3 regions of the Comamonas sp. NyZ500 genome follow, and region 1 is predicted to be linked to each of the others. Evidence: predicted binding sites of a transcription regulator. Region 1 holds the regulator's gene; each other region holds the start of a gene.
What was found. Region 1 encodes FNR, which switches genes on or off when oxygen is low (the NO sensors DNR and NnrR bind a similar motif). Its sites were predicted from a motif close to TTGATNNNNATCAA; they were not measured.

Region 2: the regulator FNR is predicted to act here: its motif matches at 4,018-4,031, upstream of napE (periplasmic nitrate reductase, NapE protein).
Region 3: the regulator FNR is predicted to act here: its motif matches at 1,696-1,709, upstream of JAO85_RS00590 (OmpW family protein).

The regions. Positions count from the first base shown of each region.
Region 1 covers NZ_JAEIJE010000001.1:252,874-257,911, reverse strand. Annotated here, with positions in the region: gene JAO85_RS01185 (HD-GYP domain-containing protein) at 1-612, opposite strand, end outside; gene JAO85_RS01180 (sulfite exporter TauE/SafE family protein) at 723-1,436, opposite strand; gene hemN (oxygen-independent coproporphyrinogen III oxidase) at 1,440-2,822, opposite strand; gene fnr (fumarate/nitrate reduction transcriptional regulator Fnr) at 3,091-3,813, shown strand; gene JAO85_RS01165 (hypothetical protein) at 3,877-4,140, opposite strand; gene JAO85_RS01160 (FixH family protein) at 4,399-4,704, opposite strand; gene ccoG (cytochrome c oxidase accessory protein CcoG) at 4,831-5,038, opposite strand, start outside.
Region 2 covers NZ_JAEIJE010000001.1:395,078-400,115, reverse strand. Annotated here, with positions in the region: gene JAO85_RS01830 (sulfotransferase) at 1-375, shown strand, start outside; gene JAO85_RS01825 (hypothetical protein) at 399-1,109, shown strand; gene JAO85_RS01820 (nuclear transport factor 2 family protein) at 1,141-1,596, shown strand; gene JAO85_RS01815 (SRPBCC domain-containing protein) at 1,610-2,089, shown strand; gene JAO85_RS01810 (SDR family oxidoreductase) at 2,124-2,918, shown strand; gene JAO85_RS01805 (nuclear transport factor 2 family protein) at 2,937-3,401, shown strand; gene napE (periplasmic nitrate reductase, NapE protein) at 4,152-4,313, shown strand; gene JAO85_RS01795 (chaperone NapD) at 4,306-4,608, shown strand; gene napA (periplasmic nitrate reductase subunit alpha) at 4,601-5,038, shown strand, end outside.
Region 3 covers NZ_JAEIJE010000001.1:122,393-127,430, forward strand. Annotated here, with positions in the region: gene JAO85_RS00575 (VWA domain-containing protein) at 1-184, shown strand, start outside; gene JAO85_RS00580 (hypothetical protein) at 218-427, opposite strand; gene JAO85_RS00585 (DUF808 domain-containing protein) at 570-1,589, shown strand; gene JAO85_RS00590 (OmpW family protein) at 1,803-2,417, shown strand; gene egtD (L-histidine N(alpha)-methyltransferase) at 2,776-3,831, shown strand; gene egtB (ergothioneine biosynthesis protein EgtB) at 3,818-5,038, shown strand, end outside.

The sequences.
Region 1 (5,038 bases):
CAGTGCATTGGCCGATGCGGAAATTTCAAGCCCCGGCTTGCCGATGTCATGCAACAGGGCTGCCGTGCCCAGATCCTTCAATACGTCATCGCACAGGCCCAGCGTCTTACCCAGCAGCAGGCCCAGCACGGAGACGTTGACACCATGAACGCCAAAGGTGGCGCCCCCCGTATCCGCGAGCAGATGCAAACTCAGATCACGAGCCTGCGCCAGTTTGACGACTTGCTGTGCAACCAGCATATCCGTCGTTGTCCTCGCCTTCTCGGGGTTGGCTGGCAACAAGGCCTGCACATCATCAAATACGGAAACCGCGCCCAGAAACCTGGACTGCACGCCCAAAATACTGTTGCGCCATGCATGCGCATCGTTCTCGGGGGGGGCAGGAGCGGGTTGAGGGTCTGCAGCCGGAGGCGCTGCCGCAGCTTCCAGATCACTTCTCGATAGATCGACCTGGACTGCCTTGAGCTTCAGGGTCCTGAGTGTCTGCAACTGCTCGTCATTGACAATCTTGAAGCTGCTGACGGGAAACGGATGGCGCAACCAGCCGGTCTCCAGATGGACATACATGCCGATACGCAGTTGTCCGATATCAATAGCAACGAAACGATTCACTTTGAGCGCTACACACAAGATAAGACATTATTCCGCAGTTCCATGACTGCTCAAGCATGACTAGGGTCTGTTGGGATGCAAACAGCATCAACAATCCCCTCTTGTGTGACTTATCGGCACCAAAGGCTGGGTTTGTAGACCAGGTCCATCCACAAAGCCCAACTCGCAACGCCAATCAGCATCAGACCTGCAACTCTGGTGCCCCACCTGGCCCGCAATGCATTGACATGCGACTGTCCCAGTTGCCACAGCCAGGGACCCGCCAGCAGCCACAGTGCACCACCAACAGCAAAGGCGGCCATGGACAAAGCACCTTGCCAGGCGCCGCCACTCAAGGCCGCCACCAACACCGCCGAATACAGCAAACCACAAGGCATCAGTGCCCAGGCAAAGCCTGCTGCCAGACTGCCGCCTGGCGCGGTGACCCAGGGCTGAACCCTGGCCCAGACGGAACGCCCCGCCCGCTCCAGCCAGGCTGGCTGCCGCGCCTGCACCACCATGGCCAGTCCCCAGGCCATGACCGCCACATGCATCAGCGTCCAAAGTCTCTGCAATGCCGTTGTCTGACTGGTCAGCCAGGCCAGACTTTCCATGGCCACGGCCGCGATCCCGCCCAGCAGGGCATAGGCAGCGATGCGCCCCAGATGAAACAGGCTGGTACGCAGCCATTGGCGTTTTTGCAGGCCGAGCACGACAACTGGCTGCCCGCCGCCGACAGGCTTCGCTGCTGTGACCACGCTGCAGGGGGCAGCGCACATCACAAGACAATGGGGCCCACCCACGAGCCCCATGATCAAAGCAGTCCAGACCAGCGAAAACAACATGCGCTAGATGATGCGCGAAAAGCGGGCGCGGTTCCGGTCGGCCTGCAAATATCGGTCAAACAGCATGGCTACTCCGCGCACAAAAAACCAGCCCAGGCCAGTGACCTTGAAGCCCTCGGCGGACAGCTCGACCAAGCCGTTGCGCTGCATCTCTGCCAGCGCATCCAGCTCCGCAGCGAAGTACTCGCGGAAATTGATAAGCCAGGCCTGCTCCATGGGCTCATACAGGACGGAACCCTGGCACATGATGGACATGATGACGGCTCTGCGCACCAGATCGTCACGTGAAAGCGCCAGTCCGCGCTGCACGGGCAGCATGCCGCCATCGACGGCATCGTAATACTCTTCAAGAGTCTTGACGTTCTGGCTGTAGGTCGCGCCCACCTTGCCGATAGCCGATACGCCCAGTGCAATCAGGTCGCAATCAGGCTGGGTGCTGTAGCCCTGAAAGTTGCGATGCAGGCGCCCCTGGCGCTTGGCAATGGCCAAAGAGTCGTCAGGCAGCGCAAAGTGGTCCATGCCTACATAGACATAGCCGCCATCCATGAATGCATCAATTGCGCCGGAGAGCATGTTCAGCTTGTCCTGTCCCATGGGCAGGTCTGCCGATTCGATGCGCCTTTGCGGCTTGAAGCGCTCGGGCAGATGCGCATAGGCATACAGTGCAATGCGATCGGGGCGCAGCTCATTGACCTGTGCCAGCGTGCGCGCGAAAGACTCGGGCGTCTGCCTGGGCAGCCCGTAGATCAGGTCCACATTGATGGAGACAAAGCCCAGGCGGCGCGCCTCGGCCACCAGCGCAAATACTTGCTCGGCGGGCTGCTCGCGGTGCACCGCTTTCTGCACCGCGGGATCAAAGTCCTGCACGCCAAAGCTCAGGCGATTGAACCCCATGTCCTTGAGAGCTCTCAGCCGCTCGTTGCTGACGGTGCGCGGATCGACCTCGATGGAGTACTCGCCCGCGGGATCCAGCTTGAAATGTTCACGCATCAAGACCATCAGCTGCTGCAACTCGGCATCGCTGAAAAAGGTCGGTGTGCCTCCGCCCAGATGCAGCTGGCTTACGAGCTGGCCTTTGCCGCAATGCTCGGTATGCATGGCCAGCTCGCGGCTCAAGTAGTCCAGATACTCGGCAGCCTTCTCATGATGCTTGGTCACGATCTTGTTGCAGGCGCAGTAATAGCAAAGCGACTCACAGAACGGCACATGCACATAAACGGACAGGGGCAAAGCGCGCGAGCCAGAATGCGTCTTGCGCTGCTTGAGTGCCAGTATGTAGTCGTCTGCACCAAAAGCCTCAACAAAACGGTCGGCTGTTGGGAACGATGTGTAGCGTGGGCCGGGGATATCAAAGCGGCTCAGCAACTCAGGCGTGACTGCGGTCATAACTGGGAGTTAGGGTGCGCCCACACTCTGTATAGAGCAGATTTCAATGGAAATCAGATCCTGAAAATCATGCCCAAAATAGGCAAAAGCGCATGTTTTTGAACGAATACAGGCAATGTGCCCCAAGGCAATCACCCTGTCCTTGATGAAAATCAAGAGACCTCAAGGCAAGTGCTGCGACAATTTGATCCATCTCATCTTCAACCACGAGGTCAATGACCAGCGCGACTCTCCACTCCGTGTCTGTCTGCGCCGTTGCAAAAAGCCCATGAATCTTCAGACCATCAAAGCATCCTGCTCCAACTGCAATCTGCGTGAACTGTGCATGCCCATGGGCCTGGACGATGAACAAATGGAGCGCATTGACGAGATTGTGGCCACGCGCCGCAAGGTCAAGCGCGGCGGGCTGCTGTTTCGCAATGGCGAAGAGTTCACCTCTCTGTATGCCATTCGAACCGGCTTCTTCAAGACCAGCGTGGCCACCGAAGACGGACGCGATCAGGTCACAGGCTTTCAGATGGCTGGCGAAATCATTGGTCTGGACGGCATCGTCAACGACCACCACACTTGTGATGCCGTGGCCCTGGAAGACGCCGAGGTTTGCGTCATGCCGTTTGACAAACTGGAGCAGCTCTCGCGCGAGGTCACTGCCCTGCAGAACCATGTGCACAAGGTCATGAGCCGCGAAATCGTGCGCGAGCATGGCGTGATGCTGCTGCTGGGCAGCATGCGTGCCGAAGAGCGCCTGGCGGCCTTTGTGTTGAACCTGGTCCAGCGCCTGTCGGCACGCGGCTTTTCCAAGTCGGAACTGGTGCTGCGCATGACGCGCGAAGAAATCGGCAGTTACCTGGGCCTCAAGCTCGAGACCGTGAGCCGCACTTTCTCCAAATTTGCAGAGGAAGGCATTGTGGAAGTCAAGCAGCGCCACCTGCGCATCCTGGATACCGAGGCGCTCAAACGAATCGTCAACAGCCAGCAATGCCAGAACTGAACCGAGTCGACAGACACTCTCAAGACAAAGCCCGCGGACAGCGGGCTTTTTTGTCTGCGCGAATTAATCGGGCAGAGGCTCGGAAACGATGCCGCCATTGAGATCGCTGACGGAGCGACCCAGCATCACCGTCATCGCACCTCCGATCAGGGTCACGACCCAGAAGGCAAAAAAAGCGACCGTATAGATGGCCTGGCGCGACCAGTCCAGGGGGGAGCCCAGCCAGTGCACATCCAGCGGGTCCACAAAAGCGAAAACCACCATCTCCATGATTGCCGCCGCCAGAAAGGCCGGCCAGACAATCCACATCCAGCGTCGAGCATCCATCCTGATTCTCCTTGGGCTGTGGGCTTGGTCATATTTTGCACAACAGTGGTGACCGTTCATGCAGGACTGCGGGCATGCACCGTGGCGGGAAACCCTGAACCACTCTCTTTTCAGTAGCATCCTGCGCCATCTGGATATCAAAAAACCATTTACTTCTATATCAACGTTAGGCGGAGCATACGCAACACGCTCTGATTTTGATATCGGGCAACAAAAAAGGCCGCAAAAGCGACCTTGGCGGAGCAAGCGCCGGAGCGCTCAGCGATCCAGCGGATGGTCCTTGGCTGGCGTGGCCGCATGATTGCGGCCGGTGACTGCTGGGGCCAGGCTTTTTTCACTTTCGCTCAGGCGCTGGTTGATTTCCATGCCATGGCGGTAGTAGTCAGGGTCAATCACGGGATCGGGCCTGCTCAGTGCGATGTATGCGGTGACAAAGCCGGCAATCACCACGATCACCGGGCCGGCGATGATGAGCCAGACATGGGCAAACTTCCACCAGGGCTTGCCGTCCTCGGGGTGGATGATCTTGGCCGTTTGCGAGACCTTGGCTTGTGCTGCCGACATGATGAAACCTCTTTCCAAAATTCTGACCACCCAGGCACACACGGCAGGGTGGCATAAATTGTTGCCGATTGGCGGTGCCCTTGTCCGGCCTCCGTGATGGCTCACGAAGACCGTCAAGACCTGGCATTAACGCGGCACCAGGAACACCGTCTTCTCGGAAATACGCCCTGCTCCGGCAGTCACTGCATCCACATTGAAGTGTACGGGGTGCGAGCCTGGAGTTGCTGAGCCATACGGAATCTGCAGCCGCACCGCAATGCCGCGCGTCTCTGCAGGGCCAACGCTCACTTCCTGCTCGGATGCGACTTCCAGATTCTCCAGGCCCACGGCGCTG
Region 2 (5,038 bases), 140 kb from region 1:
GCGCATACGCTGTGGCAGATCTACAGTGACCAGCCTGACCCTAGCTCGGCAGGCCGCCAGTGGAACAGCCGCATGGCGCGTGGTATTCACCACACCATGCAAGTGCGCGAGCAGCAGGACAGCCGGCGCTTTCTGGATATCCACTTCTCGGACACCGTGGCCAAGCCCATGGAGGTGCTGGAGGCTGTCTATCAGTTCGCCCAGATGCCCTTCACCGAGAAAGCCCGCACCGATGCACAGCAATGGCTGTCTGGCAACGGCCGGGAAAAGCGTGCGGGTCATGACTACAGCCTCGAGACCTTTGGCCTGAGCGAGCAGCAGATGCAACGCGACTATGCGCTGTACCGATCCCGGCATCTGCCAACCCAAAGCTGAGAGGTGCTTTCATGGAAAAAATCATGTTCAGCCTGTGGCGCCCCGCACAGCATTCGGCAGAAAGTTGGCGCCTGTCGCTGATGGATTTGCAAAGATCCCTGCAAGCCTGTGGCGCCTCGCGGATTCGTGTGATGGTTGTCGATGACGCCATGGACAAGGCCGCAAGCCAGCGCATCACTTTCAGCCAACATCCTCTCGATGGAATGATCAGTCTGTGGCTGGACAGCGCATCCATGCTGGGCCCGGTGCAAGCACTGATCGCGCAGCAGGTGGCAAGCCTGCATGCCTATCTGGTCTGCGAGTCCGAGCCCTACCCCGAAGAACGCAAGGCGCGCATTGCGCGTTTTGATGCCGAAGTGGCTTTAGGCAAGCGCACACCGGGCATGTGCCAGGTGGCGCTGTTCAGAAAGCCGGTCGGCATGAACTTTGAAGAATGGATGGTTCACTGGCGTGAAGGCCATGGCAGCAATGCCTACCCGCTGCAGTCCATCTTCGGATACCGGCAAAACCTGGTCGTGCGACGCTTGACCGAAGACGCACCGGAAGTCCACGCCATCGTCGAGGAGCAGTTTCCCGATATCGCGATCGGCAGTGCTCACGGCTTCTATGACACGCAAGGAGATGAAGACCTGCTGCGTCAGCGGCAGAAATACATGTCCGAATCTGTGACTCCCATCATGGATTTCAGCAGCCTCGATTGCATTCTCACCAGTTTCTATCAAGTCAGCGCTTGAGACTGACCCACAACCACCGGAGACAAAACACATGTTGGACCTGGAAGCCATTGAGTTGATCAAGCAGCTCAAGGCGCGCTACTTTCGCGCCATCGACACCTGCAATCTGGAATTGCTGCAGGGCATGCTGACGCCAGACATCAAGCTGGCCTTCAAAAGCCCGGCTTACGAATTCCATCTGGAAGGCATAGACAAGGCGCTGGACTTCTACAAAACCTCCTTTACCAAGACCCGTCTGGCCATGCACAACGGCCACACGCCGGAGATCGAGGTCAAGGGAGACGAAGCTACCGCGCTCTGGTATCTGAACTACGTCTTCATCAACCTCGAAGAGAAAACGCATATGCATGGCGGTGCGATCTATGAAGACCGCTATGTCAAGCGCGATGGCCGCTGGTGGATTGCAGAGACAGGCTACAAGACCTTGCTTGAAACCGTGGAGCCGCTGAGCGAGCAGTTGCAGATCACCTCCAAGCCCATCAACTGAAGCGAGCACTCCAATGACCAAAGCAGCCAACCTCGTCACCTCCATCAAGGTGGAAATCAATGCCCCCGCCAGCGTGGTCTGGGAAGTGCTGGCCGATCTGGAGAACTACCGCCTCTGGAATCGCTTCTGCCCCGACATCCGCTGTGGGCTCAAGCTCAATGACTTGGTCGAGATGAAAACACGCCATCCGCTGACGGGTGAAGTCTGGCCTGTCAATGAATACCTGGTTGCGTTTGAGCCCGAGCAACTGCTGTCCTGGGAACAGCGCCCCGTGCCCGAGAACAAGGACGCTGCGCGCCGGGATCAATACATAGAGGCGATTGACGCCAACCGCTGCACCTACTTCACCACCGATCAGTTCCTGGGACTGAACGCCGACACCATCATGCGCGAGCATGGCGCCTGGGTAAAGATCGCCTTTGACCAGGTCGCCGAGGATGTCAAGCACCGCGCAGAAGAGCTGCACTTTGCCCGCACCCGGGCTGCATTCTGAGAAACCCCCAGGCTATATATCCAAGGAGACCCATATGCTTCTGAAAGACAAAGTCATCATCATCTCTGGCATCGGCCCCGGCATGGGCATCAAGCTCGCCCTGCGCGCGGCGGAATATCAGGCCAAGGCCGTGGTGCTGGCAGCCCGCACACAGTCCATGCTCGATGAGGCAGAGCAAACGATTCGCGATGCCGGCCACTCCTGCGAGACGCTCAAAGTGTCCACCGATATCTCGCAGCCCGAGCAGTGCCAGCGGCTTGCAGAGCTGACCGTTGCCAGGTTCGGCCGCATCGATGCGCTGATCAACTCGGCCTATGCCCACGGGACCTGGGGCTCTTCGAGCAACTCCTCCATGGATGACTGGCGCAAGGTCATGGAAGTCAATCTCTACGGCTCCATGAACATGACCCAGGCCGTGGTGCCGCAGATGAAAAAGCAAAAAGACGGCAGCATTGTGATGATCAACACCATGGCAACGCGCCGCCCCAATCAGCTCGAAGCCGGTTACGCAGTATCCAAAGGCGCGCTCAAGACCGCTGTGCAATATCTGGCGGAAGACCTGGGGCCCTTCGGCATTCGCGTCAACAGCACCTACAACGGCTGGATGTGGGGCGCACCGGTCAAAGGCTATTTCCAGGCGGAAGCCAAGCGCCAGGGCGTGTCCATGGAATCTCTGGTCGATGTGATTGCCCAGCAGATTCCCTTGCGCAACGAGATTCCCGACGATGCCGATTGCGCCTCTGCCGCGCTGTATCTGGCCAGCGACTATGCGCGCGTGGTGACCGGCGCCCAACTGGACGTCAGTGGCGGCCATTACCTGCCTCACTAAATTCCAGCGGGGAACAGCATGCAAACTCTTCTGGATATTGAAGAAATCAAACAGCTCAAGGCGCGCTACTTTCGCGGCATCGACACCTGCAATCTGGAGCTTCTGAAAACCGTTCTGGCCGATGCTGTCCATATTCGCTTCGACAGCCCGACTTACCAGTATGAGATCAATGGCATTGATGAAGCCATGAACTTCTACCGCAATGCCTTCACCCATCGGCGCTTTGGCATGCACCACGGGCATACACCGGAAATCAGGGTCGACGGTGACACGGCCACCGGCATCTGGTACCTCAATGATCTGTTCATCAATCTGGATGAGCAGACCATACTCACCGGCAGTGCGCTATATGAGGACTGCTATACCAGGGTCGCCGGTCAGTGGCGGGTGCAGCGCACGGGCTACAAGCGGCTGCTGGAGATGATTGAACCTCTGAGCAGTGGTTGTCGCATCACATCGCGACCTATTACGAGCAGCTTATAAGCGACATTAAGACCGCTATTGGACTTTCCCTTAGCAGGTAGACATGTCTAGGGGCAGTCCAATGCAGGCTGATGGACGAGCAGGAGCGGAGCTCTGCCCCTAGATTCTTTTACTCCTATAAAGCGCTTTTGTGGAGCGCTTTTTGGTTCGATGCGCATCGTGCTCGTCAAGGTGATGCTTTGAGCTTGCACAAATCCAGGTTGAGCTCACATGAGACTCGTTACCGCTTCCCGTCTGGCCGAGAGGAGCGCGTCTTGAATACCGCGAGGTCCTGCGCTGTATTGAGCCACCAAATCCACAATCTGCAGCAATCTCTTGTGCAAGACTGGCTTTCTCCCGCTGATTGCCATCATTGATTACGGCCGCACGATACCCCGATTCCCTCTCTGTGTCAGTCAGGCGATCCAGTGACGGCTTTCAAGCAAGCAACAGGCGGCGGCTATCGGTTTCAGGCCAGATTTCACGCCTCAACTTCAACAGGTCAGTGCGAGATTGAGGCGCGAATTCAGTTTGCAGAGGGCTGATCCAAGCCGCGCTTGATTCCGCCGGCTATTTAGTCAACGCCCGAGGCATTTACTTGAATGTCAATTCACTCGATGAAATCTTGATGAAGGAATTGATGCAAAGCAACGAATCAAGAAGAACCTTGTTGCAAGTCAATTTTGTAGGTAATCTCGTGGCAAAGTTCGTTATCGGATCTCTATCGCCAAATCATGGATGCTCAGGCATCCAAGCCAAGGGGGATTGCTAATGACAGAACCTCAGCCTGAATCGACTCGTACCGAGGAGTTGCGCAGCTTCGCATTTCTCGCAGTTGTTATGGCACCTATATTGGCCGTTGTACTGATTGCGTCTTACGGCTTTGCGATCTGGTTTTATCAGATGATCATCGGTGGCCCTCCACATGCATGAAGAATCTGAGCCCATTGAAACTCATACCGACTTGCATATCACCAGTCTGGTTGTGCATGTGCTTCCCCATGCACTGGCACAAGTAGCTGCTGGCATCGTCACGATCAAAGGCGCCCAAATACATGGAAGTCATCCGGCCGGCAAGTTGGTCGTGACCTTGGAAGCGCCCCATGCAAGAGAAATACTTGATTGCGTGTCTCAGATTGAGCTGCTTGATGGCGTAATCAACGCATCCCTGGTTTATCAGCATGTTGAGAACTGGCAGTCGCTAAACCAAGAGGTAACACATGACTAGCACTAGGCGTGATTTTGTCCGTCAATCTGCGGCCGCAGCCGCAGGGGCCGTTGCAGGCATCCCCATAGAAGTTCTGTCCCAGGATGCAGGAGCAATGGCTGCCGACCTGAAGTGGTCCAAGGCGCCATGCCGCTTTTGCGGTACAGGTTGCGGCGTCATGGTGGCCGTCAAGGACAACCGCGTAGTGGCCACTCAGGGTGACCCTGAGGCCGAGGTCAACCGGGGGCTGAACTGCGTCAAGGGTTACTTCCTGTCCAAGATCATGTATGGCGGTGATCGTCTGACAAAGCCGTTGCTGCGCATGAAGAATGGTCGCTATGCCAAGGACGGCGAGTTCCAGCAGGTTTCCTGGGATACGGCCTTCGACGTCATGGCAGAGCAGTTCAAAAAGACGCTCAAGGCCAAGGGGGCCGACGCGGTGGGCATGTTC
Region 3 (5,038 bases), 130 kb from region 1:
GCTGGCGCTCAGCGACGAGGGAGCTCCGGCCTATGACGCGGAACTGGCGGCCAAGCTGGCGGCACTGGGCGTGCCCTCGTTTGCCTGCACCCCCGATGCCTTTCCGCAGCTCATGGCAGCGGCCATCCGTCGCGACGATGTGGCTGCCTGGGCGGCGACACAGGGCTTCAAGACCAGCAAATAGGAAGACTGCCCGAAGAAGACTGCTTGTTGAGGCTCAGTCGGGCAGAACGACGCCGAGCTTGGCCAGCCTGGCGGCCATCACATCACGGCGGCGCGCGGCCTTGGCAGCGGTTTCGCTGACCGTTGCAATGGTCTTGGGGCCTTTGCCCGCTGCGGCCTTGACCAGTTCCGCCTTCTTGGCGGCCTCTGCGGCAAGTTTGCGGTAGCTGGCAATCAGTTCGGCATGGGCGATGGCTTGAGTCACAGGGTTTCCGTTCGATGAGGGCGCTCATTGTCGCTGCAAAGCCAGTGCCGTGCCGAGCGCGCAGCTGATTGGCAATTTCCTGTCGCAATCGTGGCACGGTTTGCAGGCATGATGGCGATTTTGCAAACCAGCGGGAGAAGCGATGGCAGGTGCCGGCCTTTTGATGTTGCTAGACGATATTGCTAGCTTGCTCGACGACGTGGCCTTGATGACCAAGACCGCGGCAGGCAAGAGCACGGCAATTCTGGACGATGTGGCTACCCAGACCAAGGTTGCGGTGCAGAAGACGGCCGGCGTGTTGGGCGATGACCTGGCGCTCAATGCCGAGCAGGTTACGGGAGTGAAGGCCAACCGGGAGCTGCCCGTGGTCTGGGCAGTGGCCAAAGGTTCGTTGATGAACAAGGCCATCCTGGTGCCGGCGGCGCTGTTGATCAGCGCTTTTGTGCCCTGGTTGATCACGCCCTTGCTGATGGTGGGGGGCGCGTTTCTCTGCTTTGAGGGCGTGGAGAAGATCCTGGAGCTGTTTCACAAGCATCAAAAGCATGATGCGCATGACGCCGTGGTGGATGCCGAGGAGGCGGCCCATAAAGGTGTTGCGCCTTCATCGGTGCGTGCCGCGCGTGAAAAGCAGATGGACCCGATGGAGTACGAGAAGCAGAAGGTCAAGGGGGCCGTGCGCACGGACTTTATCTTGTCGGCCGAAATCATGGCGATTGCGCTGGGTACGGTGTCCGCCAAACCCATCTGGGAGCAGGCCTCGGTGCTGATCGCTGTAGCTCTGGCCATCACCGTGTTCGTCTATGGACTGGTGGCCGGGATCGTGCGCATGGATGACGTGGGCGGCTGGCTGATGGCCAAGAGCAGCAGCGCTGCCAAGGCCATGGGCCGTGGTCTGATTGCTTTTACCCCGTGGCTGATGCGCGGGCTGTCCATCGTGGGTACGGCTGCCATGTTCATGGTGGGCGGTAGCTTGCTGGTGCACGGCATAGAGCCGGTCGAACATTGGATAGAGCAGGTGATTGTGCCCACGGGCGGTATTGTTGCAGCGCTGGGACCGGTGTTGGTGCATGTGCTGGTTGGGGCCGTCATTGGCGGTGCGGTTGTGGTGTGCGTGGAGTTGTGGCACAAGCTGCGACCAGCCAGGGTGGCTCATCCGAATTGACGACTACCATCACTGCTGACGCAAATTTTTGCGCTTCATCAGTATCCTGGGCGGACGTGGCCGATGGGCAACGTCCGCTTTTTTCTTTGCGGTGTTGGTGTGCGGGTTGACCTGGGACAAACCCGTGTGGCAGTGGCTTTGTTTCAATGGATGCCAAGGGATGCCAAGGGATGCAAAGCATTGCTCTCACCCAATTCTTCAAGGAAAGAACCCATGAAAAAGACTCTGATCGCGATTGCTGCTGTTGCCAGCGCCCTGACGGCCGGTACCGCTTTTGCCCAATCTTCGTTTGACGGCTCCAGCCCTTGGCAGGTTCGCGTGCGTGCTCTGCATCTGGACAGCGACAACGGTGGCGCTGCCGGAGACGCAGGCGTGAGCATCAACAACAAGTGGATGCCTGAGCTGGACGTGTCCTACTTCTTCACGCCCAACATTGCGGCTGAGCTGGTGCTGACCTATCCTCAAAAGCATGATGTGCGCCTGAATGGCGGCAAGATCGGTTCGCTCAAGCATCTGCCCCCCACCTTGCTGGCGCAGTACCACTTCACCAACTTCGGGGCCTTCAAGCCTTATGTGGGGGCAGGCGTGAACTACACACGCTTCTCGAACGTGGACATCCTGGATGGTGCCGTGACCGTGAAGAAGAACAGCTTTGGCGGCGCGCTGCAGATCGGCTTCGACTATGCGCTGGACAAGAACTGGTCGCTGAACTTCGACATCAAGAAGGTGTATCTGGGTACCAAGGTCACAGGTGCAGGCGTGTTTGAAAACACCAAGTTCAAGGTTGACCCATGGCTGGTGGGTGTGGGTGTGGGCTATCGCTTCTGATAGCTTCACGGCAAAGAGTGTTCTTGTCTGCGGCCTTCTTCCCGCAGGCGAGGCACGCACCGCAGGCTCTGCGGTGCATCGGAGTCAGCAGGTCGGCATGGCCTGATGACTTCGGAGGCTAGGGTGTATGTTTAGATCGGTATTCCGCCAGCGCGGGGTACCGATTTTTTTTGCTGAATTCTTTGGCCAGTATTGACTTTGTCAGCATTGCTGCATGCGCATGCAGTAAAAGGATCGCTGGCTTCAGTCCTACTTCTGCCGATTGCCGGCCGCGCTAGGCTGAGGGTCTAAAGCAGGCTTGGCAGTGATGGCGCGGGCAATGGCTGCATCGCGCGATCAGCTCATTAGGAGGATCAGCATGCGCGCGACACCGGACAGGCAGGCAGCATCGATAGAGTTTGCATCACGCGCAGGGCGCATTCCATTGCCTCTGGCGTCCTCGTTGAGACCGCCACCGCTTCAGGACGATGGTTGCAGCTTCTTGGACGCGTATACCCCCCCGACGCATCTGCGCTATGAGCTGGCGCAGGGGCTGATGCAGCGGCAGGCGCAGATTTCTCCCAAGTTCCTATATGACGCGCATGGCTGCGCCCTGTTTGAGCAGATAACCGAGCTGCCCGAGTACTACCCCACAAGAACCGAGGCTGCCATCATGGCCCGCTATGACCTGGAGATCGCCCAAGCCATGGCGGGTTGCCAGGTGTTGATAGAGCTGGGCGCGGGCAATTGCGAAAAAGTGCGGCGCCTGTGCCGCAGCGTGGGGCCGCAGCAGTTTCTGGGAGTGGATATTGCGGTCGAGTTTCTGCAGGCCGCTGTGGCCAGGCTGGAGCACGACTTCCCGCGACTTACGGCTCGTGCAGTTGCGGCGGATTTCACGGGGGACTGGCATTTGCCGTCAGGCGTGCCACAGACGCGGCGTGAGCTGTTCTATCCTGGCTCCTCGATCGGCAACTTCGATACGCAGCAGGCTTTGCATATGCTCGGACATATGCATTCACTTCTGGGGGGCGACGGCGGGCTGCTGATTGGCATTGATCTGCCCAAGCCGGTACCGGTTCTGATAGCCGCTTACGACGATGAGCAGGGCGTCACAGCCGAATTCAATCTCAATGTGCTCAATCATGTGAACCGTCTGCTGGGCAGCGATTTCAATCTTCAGGACTGGGCGCATGAGGCGCGCTTCGACAGCCGGACATCGCGGATAGAGATGCATTTGCGCGCCCGTCGCCCCGTTATGGTGTGCTGGCCTCAGGGCCTGCGCTATTTTGCTCAGGGCGAGACCATCCATACGGAGAACAGCTACAAATACCCGCTGTCCGATTTCCTCTCCATGCTGGCTTGCACGGGATTTGCCGAGCCCAGGGTCTGGACCGATGAGCAGCAATGGTTTGCCGTCATTCATGCCCATGCCTGAAACCATGGCGCGGCCATTTTGCATGACACCTGCTGCCGGGGACTGGATAGTGCTGGCGCAGCAGTTCGAGCTGGTGAGGGCCTGCACGCAAAAGCTGGCTGCGCCCTTGTCTGCAGAAGATGCCTGCGTGCAATCCATGCCGGATGCCAGTCCTGCCAAATGGCATCTGGCCCATACCAGCTGGTTCTTCGAAACCTTTGTACTGGCCGTGCACCAGCCAGGGCATCAGGCTTTTGACGGCAGTTTTCGCATGCTGTTCAACTCCTATTACCAGCAGGTGGGTGCACGCCATCCCAGAGCCCAGAGGGGCTTGTTGACCAGACCGGCTCTGGCGCAGGTCATGGCCTATCGCGCTGTGGTGGATGAGCAGATGCTGGCGCTGATGGCCGCCATGAAAGAGAAAAGTCCGGCGACTCAGCAGGCCGTTGCTCAGCTCGTCGCATTGGGCTTGCAGCACGAGCAGCAGCATCAGGAGTTGATGCTCACCGATATCAAGCATTTGCTTTCTTGTCACCCGCTCTGGCCTGCTTATGCGTCAGATGGGGTGGCAGAGGAGAATTGCGTGCAGGCCTATGCTGATCTCACATGGCTGCCACTTGAGGCGGGCATCTACAGCATGGGTCATGGCGGGGGCAGCTTTGCGTTTGACAATGAAATGCCCAGGCACAGTGTCTATGTGCAAGCTGCGCAGATTGCATCGAGGCCCGTGAACAATGGCGAGTTTCTGCGCTTTGTGCTGGATGGCGGCTACAGCCAGCCTCAATGGTGGTTGGCCGAAGGCTGGGACTGGTGCCAGGCCCAGCAACTGAGCCACCCCTGGTACTGGAGGCAAGCTGAAGATGCTGCGGGTGATGCGGGCTGGCAGGAGTTCAGCCTGTATGGCGTGACGGCTCTGCATGCACTGAGACCTGCCTGCCATATCTCCTATTTCGAGGCTGATGCCTATGCGCGCTGGGCCGGTGCGCGCCTGCCGACGGAGATGGAGTGGGAGGTGGCAATGGGCAGGCTGGCCTGGCCTGCGTCCCGCTTCGGCGAGCCTGGCCGTCTGCACCCCGAGGTAGCAGGCACCCGTGCGGGAGCCGCAATCGGCCAGGTCTGGGAGTGGACGCATTCGTCCTATGCCGCCTACCCGGGCTTTCGCGTGGCCGAGGGGGCTGTGGGGGAGTACAACGGCAAGTTCATGGTCAACCAGTATGTGCTGCGCGGC